2 regions of the Streptosporangium sp. NPDC000396 genome follow, and region 1 is predicted to be linked to the other one. Evidence: riboswitches for the same ligand, from Rfam matches in the RefSeq annotation. Region 1 holds a riboswitch; the other holds the start of a gene.
What was found. A riboswitch is a leader RNA that binds a small molecule or an ion and turns the genes downstream of it on or off. The one in region 1 is predicted to bind thiamine pyrophosphate.
Positions count from the first base shown of each region.

Region 2: linked by a shared signal. The riboswitch ahead of ACFY2X_RS21360 (purine-cytosine permease family protein) and the one ahead of thiC (phosphomethylpyrimidine synthase ThiC) in region 1 are both predicted to bind thiamine pyrophosphate.

Region 1 covers NZ_JBIAZA010000032.1:16,270-23,986, forward strand. Annotated here, with positions in the region: gene ACFY2X_RS37445 (pyridoxal phosphate-dependent decarboxylase family protein) at 1-206, opposite strand, end outside; gene ACFY2X_RS37450 (Lrp/AsnC family transcriptional regulator) at 272-739, shown strand; gene ACFY2X_RS37455 (hypothetical protein) at 1,047-1,583, shown strand; gene thiC (phosphomethylpyrimidine synthase ThiC) at 1,696-3,303, opposite strand; TPP riboswitch at 3,292-3,405, opposite strand; gene ACFY2X_RS37465 (GMC oxidoreductase) at 3,582-5,273, opposite strand; gene ACFY2X_RS37470 (succinic semialdehyde dehydrogenase) at 5,427-6,992, opposite strand; gene ACFY2X_RS37475 (beta-propeller domain-containing protein) at 7,080-7,717, shown strand, end outside.
Region 2 covers NZ_JBIAZA010000012.1:217,319-225,035, forward strand. Annotated here, with positions in the region: gene ACFY2X_RS21340 (YidC/Oxa1 family membrane protein insertase) at 1-65, shown strand, start outside; gene ACFY2X_RS21345 (ATP-binding protein) at 114-563, opposite strand; gene ACFY2X_RS21350 (PAS domain S-box protein) at 717-2,642, opposite strand; gene ACFY2X_RS21355 (methylated-DNA--[protein]-cysteine S-methyltransferase) at 2,717-3,325, shown strand; gene ACFY2X_RS21360 (purine-cytosine permease family protein) at 3,448-4,794, opposite strand; TPP riboswitch at 4,784-4,925, opposite strand; gene ACFY2X_RS21365 (rhodanese-like domain-containing protein) at 5,002-5,334, opposite strand; gene ACFY2X_RS21370 (TenA family protein) at 5,695-6,300, opposite strand; gene ACFY2X_RS21375 (DM13 domain-containing protein) at 6,316-6,885, opposite strand; gene ACFY2X_RS21380 (GPP34 family phosphoprotein) at 6,968-7,621, shown strand; gene ACFY2X_RS21385 (LCP family protein) at 7,666-7,717, opposite strand, start outside.

The DNA of each region.
Region 1 (7,717 bases):
TAGACCGCCAGGAACTCCGCGTAGCTCTCCGGCGTCATCCCGCCCTCGCGGATCCACCGCACCAGCCCGAGCCTGTCGGCCAGCTCGCGTGGCGGGCGGCGCCGCAGGACGGGCGGCAGGCCCAGCTGGCTCTCATCCACGTAGGTGGCAAGCCCTTCGACGGTCACACTGGCGGCGCGCACGAACTCTTCAACGTTCCAAGTCACATCGGGATAATTGTGGAATACACGGCAGATCGCCATCGATGACGAATTGGGAGGCAAGAAACACCATGAGAGCCGAATTTGATTCGATCGACAGGGCGATTCTGACCGAGTTGCAGAAGGATGCGCGCCTGCCCAACAAGGAGCTCGCAGAGCGCGTGGGCGTCGCCCCCTCCACCGCCCTGGAGCGGGTGCGGAGCCTGCGCCGCCGCGGCGTGATCACGGCCTTCCGCGCCGAGACCGACCCGGCGGCGCTCGGCCGCCCGCTCCAGGCCCTGCTCGCCCTGCGCGTCCGCCCGCACACCGGCCAGCTGGTCGACCCGTTGCGCGCCTTCGTGCTCGCCCTGCCCGAGACCATCGCCCTCTTCCACGTGGCCGGCCCGCAGGACTTCCTGGTTCACGTCGCCGTCCCCGACGCCGACCACCTGCACAGGCTCGTCCTGGAACGCATCCTGACCCGCCCGGAGATCGTGCACCTGGAGACGACCCTCATCTTCAAAACCGAACACCAACCCATCCAGCGCCCCGCCATATGACCAATCCCCGCAATCTGTAGAGTTAACTCTCCATGATGTAGGATTATCTCTACATGGATCGTCATCCCAACAAGGAGATACGAGTGACGATCGACCACATGGCCGCCGCTGGATGGATCATCGAGAAAGCGGGAGGTCGCGCGTGGGGACGTGCTTCGTGTCCTGGCGGACAGCAGGGATGCAGACCTCCTACATCCATTTGGTCCACGCCACGCTCGCCGGAGGCTCACGCGAAACGTCTTCGCCGCCTCGTTGACCAATGTCCGCACACACCTGAGGATGATCCATCGGAGGGAGAGTGAACTCCATGACCGTCTACAGCTTCGAGCTGCGCTTCACCGCCCCGGCCGGCGAATCGGTGATCGACACCCTGTATGAATCGGGGTGGGACGATGCCACGGTGTCGCTCGACCCCGAAACGGGCGGACCCGGCATCGCCGCGTTCGATCGGGAGGCCGCCACGGCAGTGGAGGCGATCGCCTCCGCGATCGTCCAGGGCCGAACGGCCGGAGTCGAGATCACCGGAGTGAGCGAGGATCTCGTGACACTCGCCGAGATCGCCGATCGAGCTGGGCGGACCTTCGCCACGGCCGACCATTGGGCCGCCGGCCGTCGCGGACCGGGGGGATTTCCCGCACCAAAGGTGCAACGGCCTCGCGTGAGCCTCTGGTCGTGGGCGGAGGTCGTCACCTGGCTGCACGAGAACCGCCTGGCCGAGGTGTCGCTGATGGAGGTGGAGGTCGCACGGGTCTGTGAGATAGCCGATTCGCTGATCCGGGCGCATCGTCTCCAGCGCCGGCTTCCCGTCAAGGACCGCGAACTCCTCCGTCACGCGATGGCCTGAAGCGGCAGGGCCGGTTTCGCCCCCATCCCGTTCCGGAAACGATCCTCGGACTTGGGCGTGTTTCATGGATCTTTTCGCGGCGTGGGCGAGGATCCACGAAACACGCCTTGCGTCAGCCCTCGGCCAGAGGCAGGTAGATGCGGCGGCCTCGGCGGGCGAACTCCTCGGATTTCTCCCTCATTCCCGCGGCCAGGGCCTCGTCTTCGGCGATGCCATGTTCCTCGGCGTAGGCGCGCACGTCACGGGTGATCTTCATGGAGCAGAAGTGCGGCCCGCACATCGAGCAGAAGTGCGCGGTCTTCGCCGGGGCGGCGGGGAGGGTCTCGTCGTGGAAGGAACGCGCGGTGTCCGGGTCGAGGGAGAGATTGAACTGGTCCTCCCACCGGAACTCGAAGCGGGCGTCGGACAGCGCGTCGTCCCACGCCTGCGCCCCGGGGTGCCCCTTGGCCACATCCGCCGCGTGTGCCGCGATCTTGTAGGCGATCACACCCGCCTTCACGTCGTCGCGGTTGGGCAGTCCCAGGTGTTCCTTCGGGGTGACGTAGCACAGCATCGCGGTGCCGTACCAGCCGATCATCGCGGCGCCGATGGCCGAGGTGATGTGGTCGTAGCCGGGTGCGATGTCGGTGGTCAGCGGTCCCAGCGTGTAGAACGGCGCCTCGGAGCAGAGTTCCATCTGCAGGTCGACGTTCTCTTTGATCTTGTTCATGGGCACGTGGCCGGGTCCTTCGACCATGACCTGGCAGTCATACTCCCAGGCGATCTTCGTCAGCTCCCCCAGCGTCCGCAGCTCCGCCATCTGGGCCTCGTCGTTGGCGTCGTAGATGGAACCGGGCCGCAGGCCGTCGCCGAGGGAGAAGGTCACGTCGTAGGAGGCGAAGATCTCACACAGCTCCCGGAAGTGCGTGTAGATGAAGTTCTCCGTGTGGTGGGCGAGGCACCAGGCCGCGAGGATCGAGCCCCCGCGCGAGACGATCCCGGTCTTCCGGCGGGCGGTCAGCGGCACGTACGCCAGCCGCACGCCCGCGTGCACCGTCATGTAGTCGACGCCCTGCTCGCACTGTTCGATCACCGTGTCGCGGAAGATCTCCCACGACAACGACTCCGGGCGTCCGCCGACCTTCTCCAGGGCCTGGTAGATGGGTACGGTGCCGACCGGCACGGGAGAGTTGCGGAGGATCCACTCGCGGGTCTCGTGGATCCGCGAGCCCGTCGACAGATCCATGATCGTGTCAGCGCCCCAGCGGGTGGCCCAGCGCATCTTCTCGACCTCTTCGTCGATCGAGGAGACGACGGCCGAGTTGCCGATGTTGGCGTTGATCTTCACGAGGAAGTTCCGGCCGATGATCATCGGCTCGCTTTCCGGATGGTTCACGTTGGCGGGCAGGACCGCCCGGCCACAGGCCAGCTCGTCGCGGACGAACTCCGGCGTGACGCCCTCGCGTAACGCGACGAACTCCATCTCCGGCGTGATCTCGCCGCGCCGTGCGTGCGCGCGTTGCGTGATGCCGGAAGGGTGCGCCGCGCCGGGGGAGCGCCACGCCGATCTCAGCGGAGGCAGGCCCTCGTTCGGATCGGCCGTGTAGGCCGGATCGGTGTAGGGCCCCGAGGTGTCGTAGAGGACGACGGCGGAGCCGTTTGTCAGCGGCACCTCGCGCATGGGCACACGGATGTCCGGACGCGAGCCGATGAGGTAGGTCTTTCGGGCAGGCGAAACCATTGAACGCTCCCTACGCCGGCATTACCCGGTCAGGTTCAAGCGGTCGGTGGCCGCGTCAGCCGCCCTCTCAGCCCGGTGCGCCGGGCTCCCGCGTTCGGTCTTCATGACGTTAACCCGAGATCACCCCATTGCCGCAACCCCCGGCTCTGAGGTATGGGCGCCACCTTGTGCCCTTGTGATCCGGCGGGCCCACCCGCCGGGCAGGCCCGCCGGACACCGGGAAACGGCCGGTGGAGTGCCGCCGTCAGGAGGCCGGTGCCCGCCAGGAGACCGGTGCTCTAGGTGATGTCCACGATGGGCAGGCGGAGGGCGCCGGGGGCGGCGGCGGGCACGACCGGGTTCTTGGGAGCGACGGGCGACAGACGCACGTACGGGGAGCCCGGGGCGGGACGGAGGTCGGCCTCTCCCTTGTTGGGCCACAGCGACATGGCGCGTTCGGCCTGGGCGGTGATGGTGAGGGAGGGGTTGACGCCGGGGTTCGCGGAGATCGCCGAGCCGTCGACGATGTGCAGGCCCTGGTGGCCGTGAACGCGATGGTAGGGGTCGATCACCCCGGTGTCGCGGTCGGCGCCGATGACGCAGCCGCCCAGGAAGTGCGCGGTGGCGGGGATGTCGAACAGGTCGAGCCAGGTCCCGCCGGCGATGCCGCCGATCTCCTCGGCGGCGTGACGGACGAACTCGTGACCGGCCGGGAGCCAGGTGGGGTTGGGCTCGCCGTGGCCCCGCCTGGAGCGGAGCTTCCAGCCGAGCGGCCCCCTGCGCGCGGACAGGGTGATCGAGTTGTCCTTGGCCTGCATGACGAGGGCGATGATCGCGCGCTCGGACCACCTGCGATGGTCGAACAGCCTCGGCACCAGGTGGGGCCGGCGCAGGGCCTCACCGAGAAACGCGAGCCAGCGCGGCGCCCCGCCGCCGTCGATCAGGAGGGAACGGAGCATGCCCATCGCGTTGGAACCGTCGCCGTAGCGGACGGGCTCGATGTGGGTGTAGGCGTCGGGGTGGATGGAGGAGGTGATCGCCACTCCGTGGTTGAGCTTCTCCCCCTTGACCGACGGCCGCTCGAACCCGAGCAGTGCCTCGGAGTTCGTCCTGGTCAGCGCGCCGAGCCGGTCGGACAGCCGGGGCAGCGCCCCCTCGGCCTTGAGACGGTGCAGCAGGCGCTGCGTGCCGTACGTGCCGGCCGCGAAGATCACTTGCTCCGCCGTGAGGGTACGGCGCCGCCAGGGCGCCCCCGTCTTGCTCACCTCGACCCGGTAGCCGCCCTTCACCGGGCGGACCGAGGTGACGGTGGTCTCCGGATGGACCTTCGCCCCGGCCTTCTCGGCCAGGTAGAGGTAGTTCTTGATGAGCATGTTCTTGGCGCCGTGGCGGCAGCCCGTCATGCACTCGCCGCACTCGGTGCAGCCTCTGCGGCGCGGCCCGGCGCCGCCGAAATAGGGGTCGTCGACCTCCACGCCCGGCTGTCCGAAGAAGACTCCGACCGGGGCCAGGTGGAAGGTGCCGCCGACGCCCATCCGGTCCGCGACCTTCTTCGTGATCTCGTCGGCGCGGGTGAGGGTGGGGTTGACCACCACGCCCAGCATGCGCTTGGCCTGGTCGTAGTAGGGGCCGAGCTCGGCCTTCCAGTCGGTGATGCCCGCCCACTGGGCGTCCTGGAAGAACGGGTCGAGGGGTTCGTAGAGGGTGTTGGCGTAGACCAGCGAACCGCCGCCGACCCCGGCGCCCGCCAGGACCATGACGCCGGTGCCCTTCTGCCCGCGCAGCACGTGGATGCGCTGGATGCCCTTCAGCCCGAGCCCCGGCGCCCACAGGAAGTCGCGGACCCTCCAGGAGTTCTTGGGCAGCGTGCTCTCGTCGAAGCGCCTTCCGGCCTCCAGCACGGCGACCTTGTAGCCCTTCTCGGTCAGCCGCAGCGCCGAGACGCTCCCGCCGAACCCGGACCCGATCACCAGCACGTCATAGTCGAACATCCACGATTCCCTTCGGGCGATGACCGGACCCCACCAAACACAGCCGGACCCCACCGGACCCCACCGGACCCAACTGGACACGGCCGTCCCCCGGCTGCCGCGACGGTCAACGGCCGAGTGCGTGACCGTCGCGGGCCTCACCTGCCGCGGGTCTTACTTGAGGTGGAACCTCTTCATGGTCTTGAGCAAGCCCGCCAGAGTGTCGGCGTACTTGTCGTAGGTCATGCCGAGGATCGGCTCGAAGCCCATCCAGGAAGCCTGGCTGGAGATCGTCTGCACCTCGGTGTACTTCAGCAGGCCCTCGGCCCCATGGCGGCGGCCCAGGCCGGAGGCCTTCATCCCGCCCATGGGCGCGTCGTAGGAGGCGTAGGCCGAGCCGTACCCCTCGTTGATGTTGACGGTTCCGGCCTTGATCCGGGAGGCCAGCGCGCGGCCCCGGGCCAGGTTCCGGGTCCAGACGGAGGCGTTGAGACCGTAGGCGGTGTCGTTGGCCTTCTCGACCACCTCGTCCTCGTCGTGGAAACGGTAGATCGAGACGACCGGGCCGAAGGTCTCGTCACGGCACAGGTTCATGCTCTCGTCGACGCCCGCCAGGATCGTGGGCTCGTAGAACAGCGGGCCGACGTCGGGGCGGGCCTTCCCTCCGCTGAGGACCTCGGCCCCCTTCGCGACGGCGTCGTTCACGTGAGCGCTGACCGCGTCGAGCTGGCGCTGGGAGGTGAGCGAGCCCATCTGCACGTTCCAGTCGAGCCCCGAGCCGAGCTTCATGTTCCTCGCCTGACGGACGAACTTCTCCACGAACGCGTCGTGCACGGCGTCGTGGACGTAGAGCCGCTCGATGGAGATGCACAGCTGCCCGGCGTTGGTGAAGCAGGCGCGGATCGCGCCCTGGGCGGCCATGTCCAGGTCGGCGTCGTCGAGCACGACCATCGGGTTCTTGCCACCGAGCTCCAGCGAACAGCCGATCAGCCGTTTGGCCGCCTCCTCGGCGATCTTCCGGCCGCCCCGGGTCGAGCCGGTGAACGCCACGTAGTCGGCGCCGTCGATGAGCGGGTCGCCGACCTCGGCGGGGTCACCGAGGACGACCTGCCAGATCTCCCTCGGCATCCCGAGCGAGACCAGCAGGTCGATCGTCCACAGCGTGGACAGCGCGGTCTGGGTGTCGGGCTTGTGAACGACGGCGTTGCCCGCGAGCAGGGCCGGAACGACGTCGGTGACGCCGAGTGAGAGCGGGTAGTTCCACGGGGAGATCAACGCCACGGTTCCCTTGGGCTGGCGCATCTCGATCGTCTTCGTCGCGACGGGGAAGATGCCCGCGCGGCGCTTGGGCGCGAGGAGGCCGGGTGCTCGCCGTACGTAGTAGAGCGTGCAGCCCGCGACGTCGAGGACCTCCTCCAAGGCGTGCCTGCGAGCTTTGCCGGTCTCCCACTGGACCACGTCGAGGATCTCCTCGCGCCGGTCGAGGATGGCATCGTGCAGGCGGAGGAAGGGCATGATCCGTTCGCGCACGGGCAGCGCGGCCCACGCCTGACGGGCCTGGCGGGCCTTGGCATGAGCGGCGCGGACGTCGTCGGCGGTGGAGACGGGCAGCTCGGCGAGGGTCTCACCGGTGAACGGCGCGGTGATCGCCTGCGTCTTGCCGCTGGAGGTCACCTGCCGGACGATGCGTTCGACCATGCTCGGGTCAAGTGTCCGGGTAGCTCCAAGAGTGACAGCCATGCTCGAAGAATATTCTGGGGTGACCTCCTGTGGCTACCAGTCGGTAACGGGGTGAACCAGGCACGATTTCCATCCGTGGTAGGTGGCATGAGGACATCGATCCGCAGGGCCGGCGCCGTCGCCCTCGCCACCGCCCTGCTCGCCACAGCATGCAGCTCGACAAAGACCGCGCTCGACGGGAACGGTTCGGCGCCGGTCGATCTGGGGAACGTCAAGCTGGTCTCCTACAACAGCTGTGACGACATGCTGGCCGGACTGCGGGCGGCGACGGCCAAGAGCGTCGGGCCGTGGGGCCTCGGCGGCCCGCAGATCATGTTCGCGAGGGGGCGCGCGGAAGTCGCCGTGGAGGACAGCACGGCCAGCGGCAAGGTGGCCCCACCCGAGCATTCGACCACGAACGTGCACGAGGCCGGGGTGGACGAGCCGGATCTGGTGAAGACCGACGGCAACCGGGTGATCACCGTCACCCGTGGCGTGCTGCGGGTGGTGGACACCGCGACCAGGAAGGTCACCGGCACGCTCAAGCTGGTGGACCCCGAGCAGGCGTGGGCTCCTGCCGACCTGCTGATCAGCGGGGACCGCGCGCTGGTGCTGTTCTCCGGCGGCGGGATCATCCCCTTCGGCGCGGTGGCCAAGCGGGCGGCGAGCCCGGGACCGCGCTACGTTCTCGTCGACCTGTCCGGAGAACCGAAGGTGCTCGGCTCGCTCACGCCGAACGGTTCCCA
Region 2 (7,717 bases), on a different contig from region 1:
TCACCACGGCGTGGACGGCCGCGGAAAGGGCGGTGCTGTACCGCCCGGCCCTCACCGGGCACTGATCCGGACGAAGGCCGTCCCGCCTCACCGTGGTGAGGCGGGACGGCCTTCTATCCGCATTCCCGCAGGGCGGGTTCGGGGACGGAAACCTGGTCGTTACTTACGGTGTCGACAGTCGTGACCACCGCCCAGACCGTGGTGATCTCGCCGTCGTGCCTGACCCCCCATTTGGTGGCCAGATATTCAACGATGCCAAGCCCCCGGCCTCCCAGGGATGAGAGCGTGGGCCGTCCGGCGCGCGGCTCTGTGGCGGCACCGCCGTCACTCACTGCAACCTCAACGTGTCCGTCAATCCAGCGCCAAGCCACCCTGACCTGACCCGACGGTAACGGATGCGCGTGCCGGAGCGCATTGCTCAGCAGCTCGCTCACCACGAGGACCGCATCATCTATCGCGGTCTCGTAGACCCCCCATTCCTGCAGGTCAGAGCAGAGGCGTTGGCGTGCGACGGCGACGCTGGACGGTGCATACGGCAACAAAACGACGCTCGACGCACTCACCTCCCCGTATCCCTGTTCCCCCTGAGGAACACACCCCAGTACGACCGAAATGCCCCGTTGCTTGGTCTTAGAAACCGGAGCCCAATTACAGGTTGTGCACATTCGACAATAGATCAGCATTTCCGTTACCGGGTTGTTACCGGATCGGCGTGTCTATGAGGTAAGGGCGCCTGGCGTGTCGGCAATGCGCAGGGCGAGCCGCATCCGGGTCCCGCCTCCCGGGCGGGAATGCGCCGTCACCTCGCCCCCCTGGGCGCGAGCCAGGCTGCGCACGATGTAGAGGCCAAGGCCGACTCCTCCGAACCTGCGGCGGTCACCGCTGTCCACCTGGACGAAGCGTTCGAAAATGCGTTCGCGGCTGGCCGGAGCGATGCCCACGCCCTCGTCGTCCACGACCACCACCACCCAGCCGTTGTCCACCCAGGCTTCAACCCTGATCAGGCCACCATCCGGCGAATATTTGAAAGCGTTCTCCAGAAGCTGGCCGAGCACGATGTCGGTGGCGAGCGCGTCGCCGGAGACCAGGGGGAGGCCGGCGGGAACGCTCACCTCGACCCGGTGCAGGTCCGACAGAACCGGCAGGCCCAGCGTGGCGGCCCTGAGCAGCTCCGCGAGGTCGAAACCCTCGATCTTCAGCGTCAGCTCACCCGCCCCGGCGCGAGAGCCCAGCAGCAGGTGGTCCATGAGCTGGCCGAGAGAGCGCGCCCGCTCGGCGATGGTGTGCACGGCGGCACGGCGCTCGGCGTCGGTCATGCTGTCCCAGCGCGAGTCGAGTGTGCCGGCGAAACCGCGGACCACCGTGATCGGGGTGCGCAGCTCATGGCTGGTGGTGGCGAGAAAGAGGTCTTTGGCCTCCTCCAGCTCCTTGGCCCGCGTGACGTCACGGAAGTCGACCACGATCTCGCCCGTCTCCACGATCTCCGCGCAGAGCACGTCCAGCCAGGCGCCGGAGGGAAGCTGGAGGGTGAGCTTGTCGCCCGGCTCGGGCAGCGGGAACGGCGGCGGCCCGCCGATCACGTCGGCCGCCTGGAAACCGGTCAGCTCGGCGGCCGCCGGGTTCCACTGGATGACCCGGCCCAGATCGTCGAGGACCGCGATGCCGTCGGCGCTGGCGTCGAACACGGCCCTCTCGTGGGCGCGCTGCCGTACGGCCTCCTGGTAGGCCATGGCGTTGCCGACGGCGATCCCGGCGTGCCCGGCGAGCAGTTCGAGCAGTTCCAGCTCCACGTGACCGGCCTTGCGCTTGGCGAACAGGGCGTACAGCGCACCGTACGGCCGGCCGCCCACCGCCGCGACACCGAGCGCGATGGTGTGCAGGCCCGGCAGCTGCGACCAGATCAGCTCGTCCAGCCGGGCCTGGTCGCCGGTCTCCAGCATCACGGTCCTGCCGGTGCGCAGCAGCTTGCCGACCAGGCTGGTGCGCAGGTCGGCGGTGGAGTCGCGCAGCGAGTCGGGAAGTTTGTGGCTGGCCACGAGGCGGACCCGGTCGCCCTCGATGAGCACGAACCCGCCCGCGTCCGCTCCCGTGAGCTCGGCGAGGCTGGCCGCGATCCGGTCGAGCACGGCGGGCAGCTCCCGCTCGGCGTTGATATCGGCGACCACGTCGGTGAGCCTGCGGACGAGCTGCGCCCGGCGGGCGACCCGGTCGTGGGCGGTCTCATCGTCCTGGGCCAGGTGGTAGACGCTGACGTAGCCGAGCAGGGCTCCCGCCGCGGACCGCAGCGCGCTGGTGTCCACCCGCACGTCGAGCAGGCTGCCGTCCCGCCGGAACCGCCTGGTCCGCAGCGAGACCTGGCCACCGGTGCGGACCCGTTCCAGGACCGCGTTGTGCTCGGCCATCAGCTCCTCGGGAACCATCGGAGCACGGCGGCCGAGCAGTTCGGTGGCGGACCAGCCGAACAGCCGCTCGGCGGCGGGATTCCACGTGAGAACCGTCTGGTCCCGGTCAAGGGCGACGATCGCGTTGGGCGCGCTGGCGACGACCGCGCGACCGATGCCGTCGTCACTGGCGGCCCTGTTGTCACCCACACATCCATAGTGCCGCGTTAACCAGCCTGATCTTGGCACTTTCGTCCGCATGTGCTGACACTCGTTAGGGTGATCCGTCCGATACCCTGCGGTCACCACACACCTGGACACGGAAGGGTGGGGCCATGTCATCCGGCGACCTCGACGCACTGCTACGGGTGACCTCGCCCGACTACATAGGGATAACCCACCCCGACATCGCGTTCGGCACCCTGGACGCCCCCGTGGGACGCCTGACCCTCGCGGTGACGAGCCGAGGGGTGGTGGCGTGCAGCTACGAGAACGAAAACGTCGTCTTCGAGCGCGTCAGCAGGGAGATCGGCTCGTTCATCGGGCCGGACGCCCGGCGGCTCGACCCGGTCCGCCGGGAGCTGGACGCCTACTTCTCCGGCAGGCTCCGCACCTTCACCGCCATGGTCGACCTGCAACTGGCGACCCCGTTCGCCAGGACCGTGCTGCACATGATGCTCGCCGTGCCGTACGGAACGGTGACCACCTACCGCGAGATCGCCGAGCGGATCGGCCGGCCGAGGGCGCTGCGCGCGGTCGGCAACGCGCTCGGGAGCAACCCGGTCTGCGTGATCGTGCCCTGCCACCGGGTGGTCGAGAGCGAGAACGTCCTCGGCGGCTACGCGGGAGGCGCCGCCGCCAAGGAGCGGCTGCTGCGCGTCGAGAGGGCGGCGGCGGGAGCCACTCGCCCGGCGGCTCCCAGCCACCGCCCACAGGGCTCCTAGCCACCGTCCACAGGGCTTCATGACCACCGCCCGCGAGACTCGCGGATCACCGCCCGCGACTCGTAGCGGCCACCGTGAGCCTCGCGGGTCACCGCCCGCGACCCGTACGGTGGCCGCCCCGCCTACAGGCGGCGGCGGAACGCGCCGAGGCCGAGCGTGATCAGACCGGAGACGAGGAACGCGCCCACGGCCGCGCTCATCCACGGCTGCGGGACGAAGCCGATGGCCTCCCTGACGCCGTTCCAGAAGTTCGCCCACCACGGCACCTTCGGCGGCGCGGCGAGCAGCCACCACGTGACGAACCCGAGCACCCAGGGGATCACCATGGACCACCGGGAGGGCGCGTTCTCGGAGGTGTCCCAGTTCCTGCCGTGGCCGAGCAGGAAGTAGTCGACCGCCAGCACACCGAACATCGGCACGAACACCGCGCCGATGATGCTGAGGAACGCCCCGTAGGAGTTGACATCGACGACGAGGGCGACGCCCGTGGCCAGCACGCCGATGACCACGGAGAAGATCCGGCGGTCCACCCGCGGCATCAGGTTCTGCAGCGACATCGCCGTGGAATAGACGTTCGCGAACGACTGGTCGGTCTCGCGCAGCACGAGGATGCCGAAGAACAGCGCGCCGAGCGGGGCCGCCACGAAGGGGGCGAACACGGCGGTCGGCTGGCTGTCCACCACCTCGTGGCCGGCGAGCGCCACCGCGTAGACGCCGACGGCCAGGCACGCCACCTGGGCGATGGTGTAGCCGCCGACGACACCGGTGAAGGCGGCGCGGCTGGAGCGCGAGTGCCTGGCGTAGTCCGCCGCGACCGGCACCCACGAGACCGACAGGGCGATCACGAAGTCCACGGCCGACACGAAGGCGTGCCAGGAGCCGCCGGTCTGGGCGGGGGTCTCGCGGAGGAAGACCACCGCGAACCAGGCCACCGAGATAATCACACCGATCGTGACGAACCGCCTGATCAGCCTGATCGCGCCCAGGGGATAGATGGTCAGCGCGGTCGTCAGGACCCCGGCCGCGATCGCCCAGACCGCGTAGGGGATGGACGACCCGAAGATCGCCTGTGCGCCCATGGCGATGACCCATAGCTCGAACGCGCCCCAGCCGATCATCTGGATGATGTTGAGCACGGTCGGGACGTAGGAGAGCTTCGCGCCGAACAGCCCGCGCAGCAGCACCATCGAGGGCTGGCCGGTCTGCGCCCCCGGCACCGCGGCGAGGCCGACCATCGCGGTGCCGATCAGGCTGCCGACGAGGGAGGCGGTCAGCGCCGCGGTGAAGGTGAGCGGGTTGCCGTCGAGCAGCGGGTTGACCACGTAGAGCGCGAAGGAGAACCCGAGCAGGCTGACGCCCAGGTTGGCCCAGAACGCGCCCTGGTCGAGCATGCCGAGGGTCTTCGGCGGAGCCTGGTCGAGGGTGAGGGGGGCCTCGGCATGCTTGGAATCGATGACGTCATGCGCCATGAAACGCTCCCTACGCCGGCATTACCCGGACAGGTTCATGCGGTCGGCGGCGCGCCGGAGGGTATAAGCGACCCTCTGCGTGATTCCGCCCTCTCAGCCCGGTTTGCGCCCGAGCTCCCGCGGTAGACAATTCGCCCTGAATTATGTCATTCATTCCCCTCTGCGCAAGGGGGTGAATCAGGCCGCGAATCCCCGCAAGGGGTCAGGTCAGGCCACGAACGGGTCCTGGCCGCTCTCGCTGACCATGGGACGGCCGGCGAAGTGCCAGGACTGCATGCCGCCACCGATGTTGATCGCGTCCCAGCCGACGTGGTTGAGCCAGGCCGCGGCGTGCGCGGAACGGCCGCCGACACGGCAGACGACGTATACGGGCTCGCCCTTGGGCACCTCTTCGACCCGGGCCTGCAGTTCGCCGAGCGGGATGTGGACGGCCGTGGGCGCGTGGCCGGCCCGCCACTCGTCGTGCTCGCGTACGTCAAGCAGGAACGCGCCGTCCGGCACGGCCTGCACTTCGACCTCAGGAACAGTCATGTCATTCATTCTTTCAAGTCCGTCACCAGATGGGGCGCAAAGTGGCTCGACCGCCCGCAACTCACCGACATGGATGCATAGATCCCCTTAAGGAGGATCCAGCCGTTCCGTGCCGATCGCGGCGGCCCCCGCTCCGGCCCGCATGCCGTACGGCGGGCACGCCTCCGGCGGTGAAGGCCGGCACGCGGGCGCCGGTGAGGCGCGCGGCACCGGCGTATCCCGGTCTTCGAGCCCGGATCCGATTTTAAGGGCGAAATTCCTGGTGACGCCCAGGTAGTGAGCGGGTTCGGCCCCGGTGACGCAGCCGTGCTTCCGCCGGAAGCCGGGTCGTCGCGCTCCGCCGGCGGCCGGAAGGTGACGCGGGCCGGGTCAGGGCACGTCCCAGAAGGCGAGCTCGTGAGCCATCCCCCGGGTGAACAGCTCCTTGGCCCGGTCCAGGTCGGGCACGGCCTCATCGATCATCACGGCGATGCGCTCGGTCAGCTCGGCGAAGCCCGGATGGGCGTAGGTGTCGACCCAGGCGCGGTAGCGCGGCTCGGCGGGCGGGTTCTCGGCGAGGATGCGGCCCAGGGTCGAATACCCCCACATGCAGGGGTAGAGCGCCGCCAGGCCGTCGGCGTAGTCCGCCGCGGAGTCGAGCAGGAACGAGGTGTAGGCCGCGCAGGCCGGCCCTTTCTTCGCTCCGTCGAGGTCGGCGCCGAACTCGGCCGACAGCGACCGGTGCAGGCTGAGCTCCTCGTGGAAGGTGGCGTGGGCCAGGTCCACCAGGTCGCCCAGATGAGCGTCAGGGGCCTGCCAGGCCAGCCGGGAGAACACCCGCACGTAGTCGAGGAGGAACAGGTAGTCCTGCTCCAGCCACGACCGGAACACCGGCTCCGCCAGGTCTCCCCTCGCGATCCCCGCCACCGTCGGATGGGCGAGCTGCGCCTCGACAAGGGGACGGCCGATGGCGTGGAGTTCCGCAGAAATGCTCATAGGCAGAGCATTGTCTCAGGCCAGGGCGGCCGCTCCGAAGGAGACGCTGAAGCGCCTGCACCAGATGGTGACGGTCTTCAGGCTGTCCAGGTCGGCTCCGGCGGGGATGGCGTAGTTCGCGTTGCCCTTGTTGCCCTTGAGCGCGCCCAGTTCGAGGTGCTTGCCGTCGTCCAGGTTGAACCATCCGGCCTTGCCCTCCTTGACCGGCTGGTCGCTCAGCCACACCCGCAGGTCGGGACCGTCGGAGGTGTCCAGGTTCTCGATCCTGAGCACCCGGCTTCCGTCGGCCAGTTTCAGGACCACGGCCTTGCCCCTGGTGTCGTGCTCGTGCGAGACGAACGTCCCCGTGGCCAGGGTCTTCGGGCCGCCGGCCGGCTTCGCGGGCTTACCCGGCGCCTGCGCGCCCGTGGCCTGCGAGGTCGTGGCCCCCGGGCTCGCGACCGCGGCCGGCGCGGCCTCGTTCACCTCGACCGTGGTGAACAGGCGCCACGGCTGGAACAGATAGAGGGCGACGCCGAAGGCGACGGCGCCCAAGGCCACGGCCACCCAGGTGGCCGGATGACGGAGCAGTTTCTTGATTCTCATGGTGACCTCCTGCTTCAGGCCGAAGGTATCCCGAGGATCGGCCTCCGACGCTTACGTAGTGCTTACGCCGTAGGGTTGGGGAGTGACGACCATTGCTGAAGAAGTCCTCCTGCTCGCCTACAGCGAGGAAGAGGGCAGACAACTGATCAGCTCAGCGGAGCTGGACGCCGCGCTCGGCGGCTCTCTCCTGGCCGAACTCGCCATCAACGGCCGGATCGAACTGGTCGGCAAGAAGGTCGCCGTCCTGGACTCCACGCCCCTCGGGGACGAGGAGCTCGACACGGCGCTGGCCCGGATCGCCGCGGAGTCCAAGGAGCGCAAGCCCGACTGGTGGGTCTACAAGTTTCATTCGAACAAGCTCCGCAAGCGCCTGCTCTCCCGCCTGGCCGAGCAGGGTGTCCTGCACGAGGAACAGCGGAAGATCCTGGGAATCTTCCCCAGCACCCGCTACCCGGAACGCGACCCGAGCGTCGAGCGGGGCATCCGTGAGCGCGTCCAGAACGTGCTGTCCGGGGCCGATCCCGACGAGCGTGTGGCCGTGCTGGTCGCCATCCTGCATGCGGTCAAGATCGACCGTAAGGCGTTCCCCGGCGCGGACAAGAAGCGCATCAAGGAGATCACCGAGGGCGAGTGGGCCGGCGAGGCCGTCGCCAAGAGCATCGCCGCCATCAACTCCGCCGTGATGAGCGCCGTGATGGCCGCGACGATCGCCGGAGCCGTCGCCGCGAGCGGCTGAGCCGCCCTCCATCGGAAACGCGGCCGCCCCGGTCTCCCGAGCCGTCACTTGCCGAGGACGTCCTTGGGCACCGGCTTGTCCTGAGCCAGGGCCTCG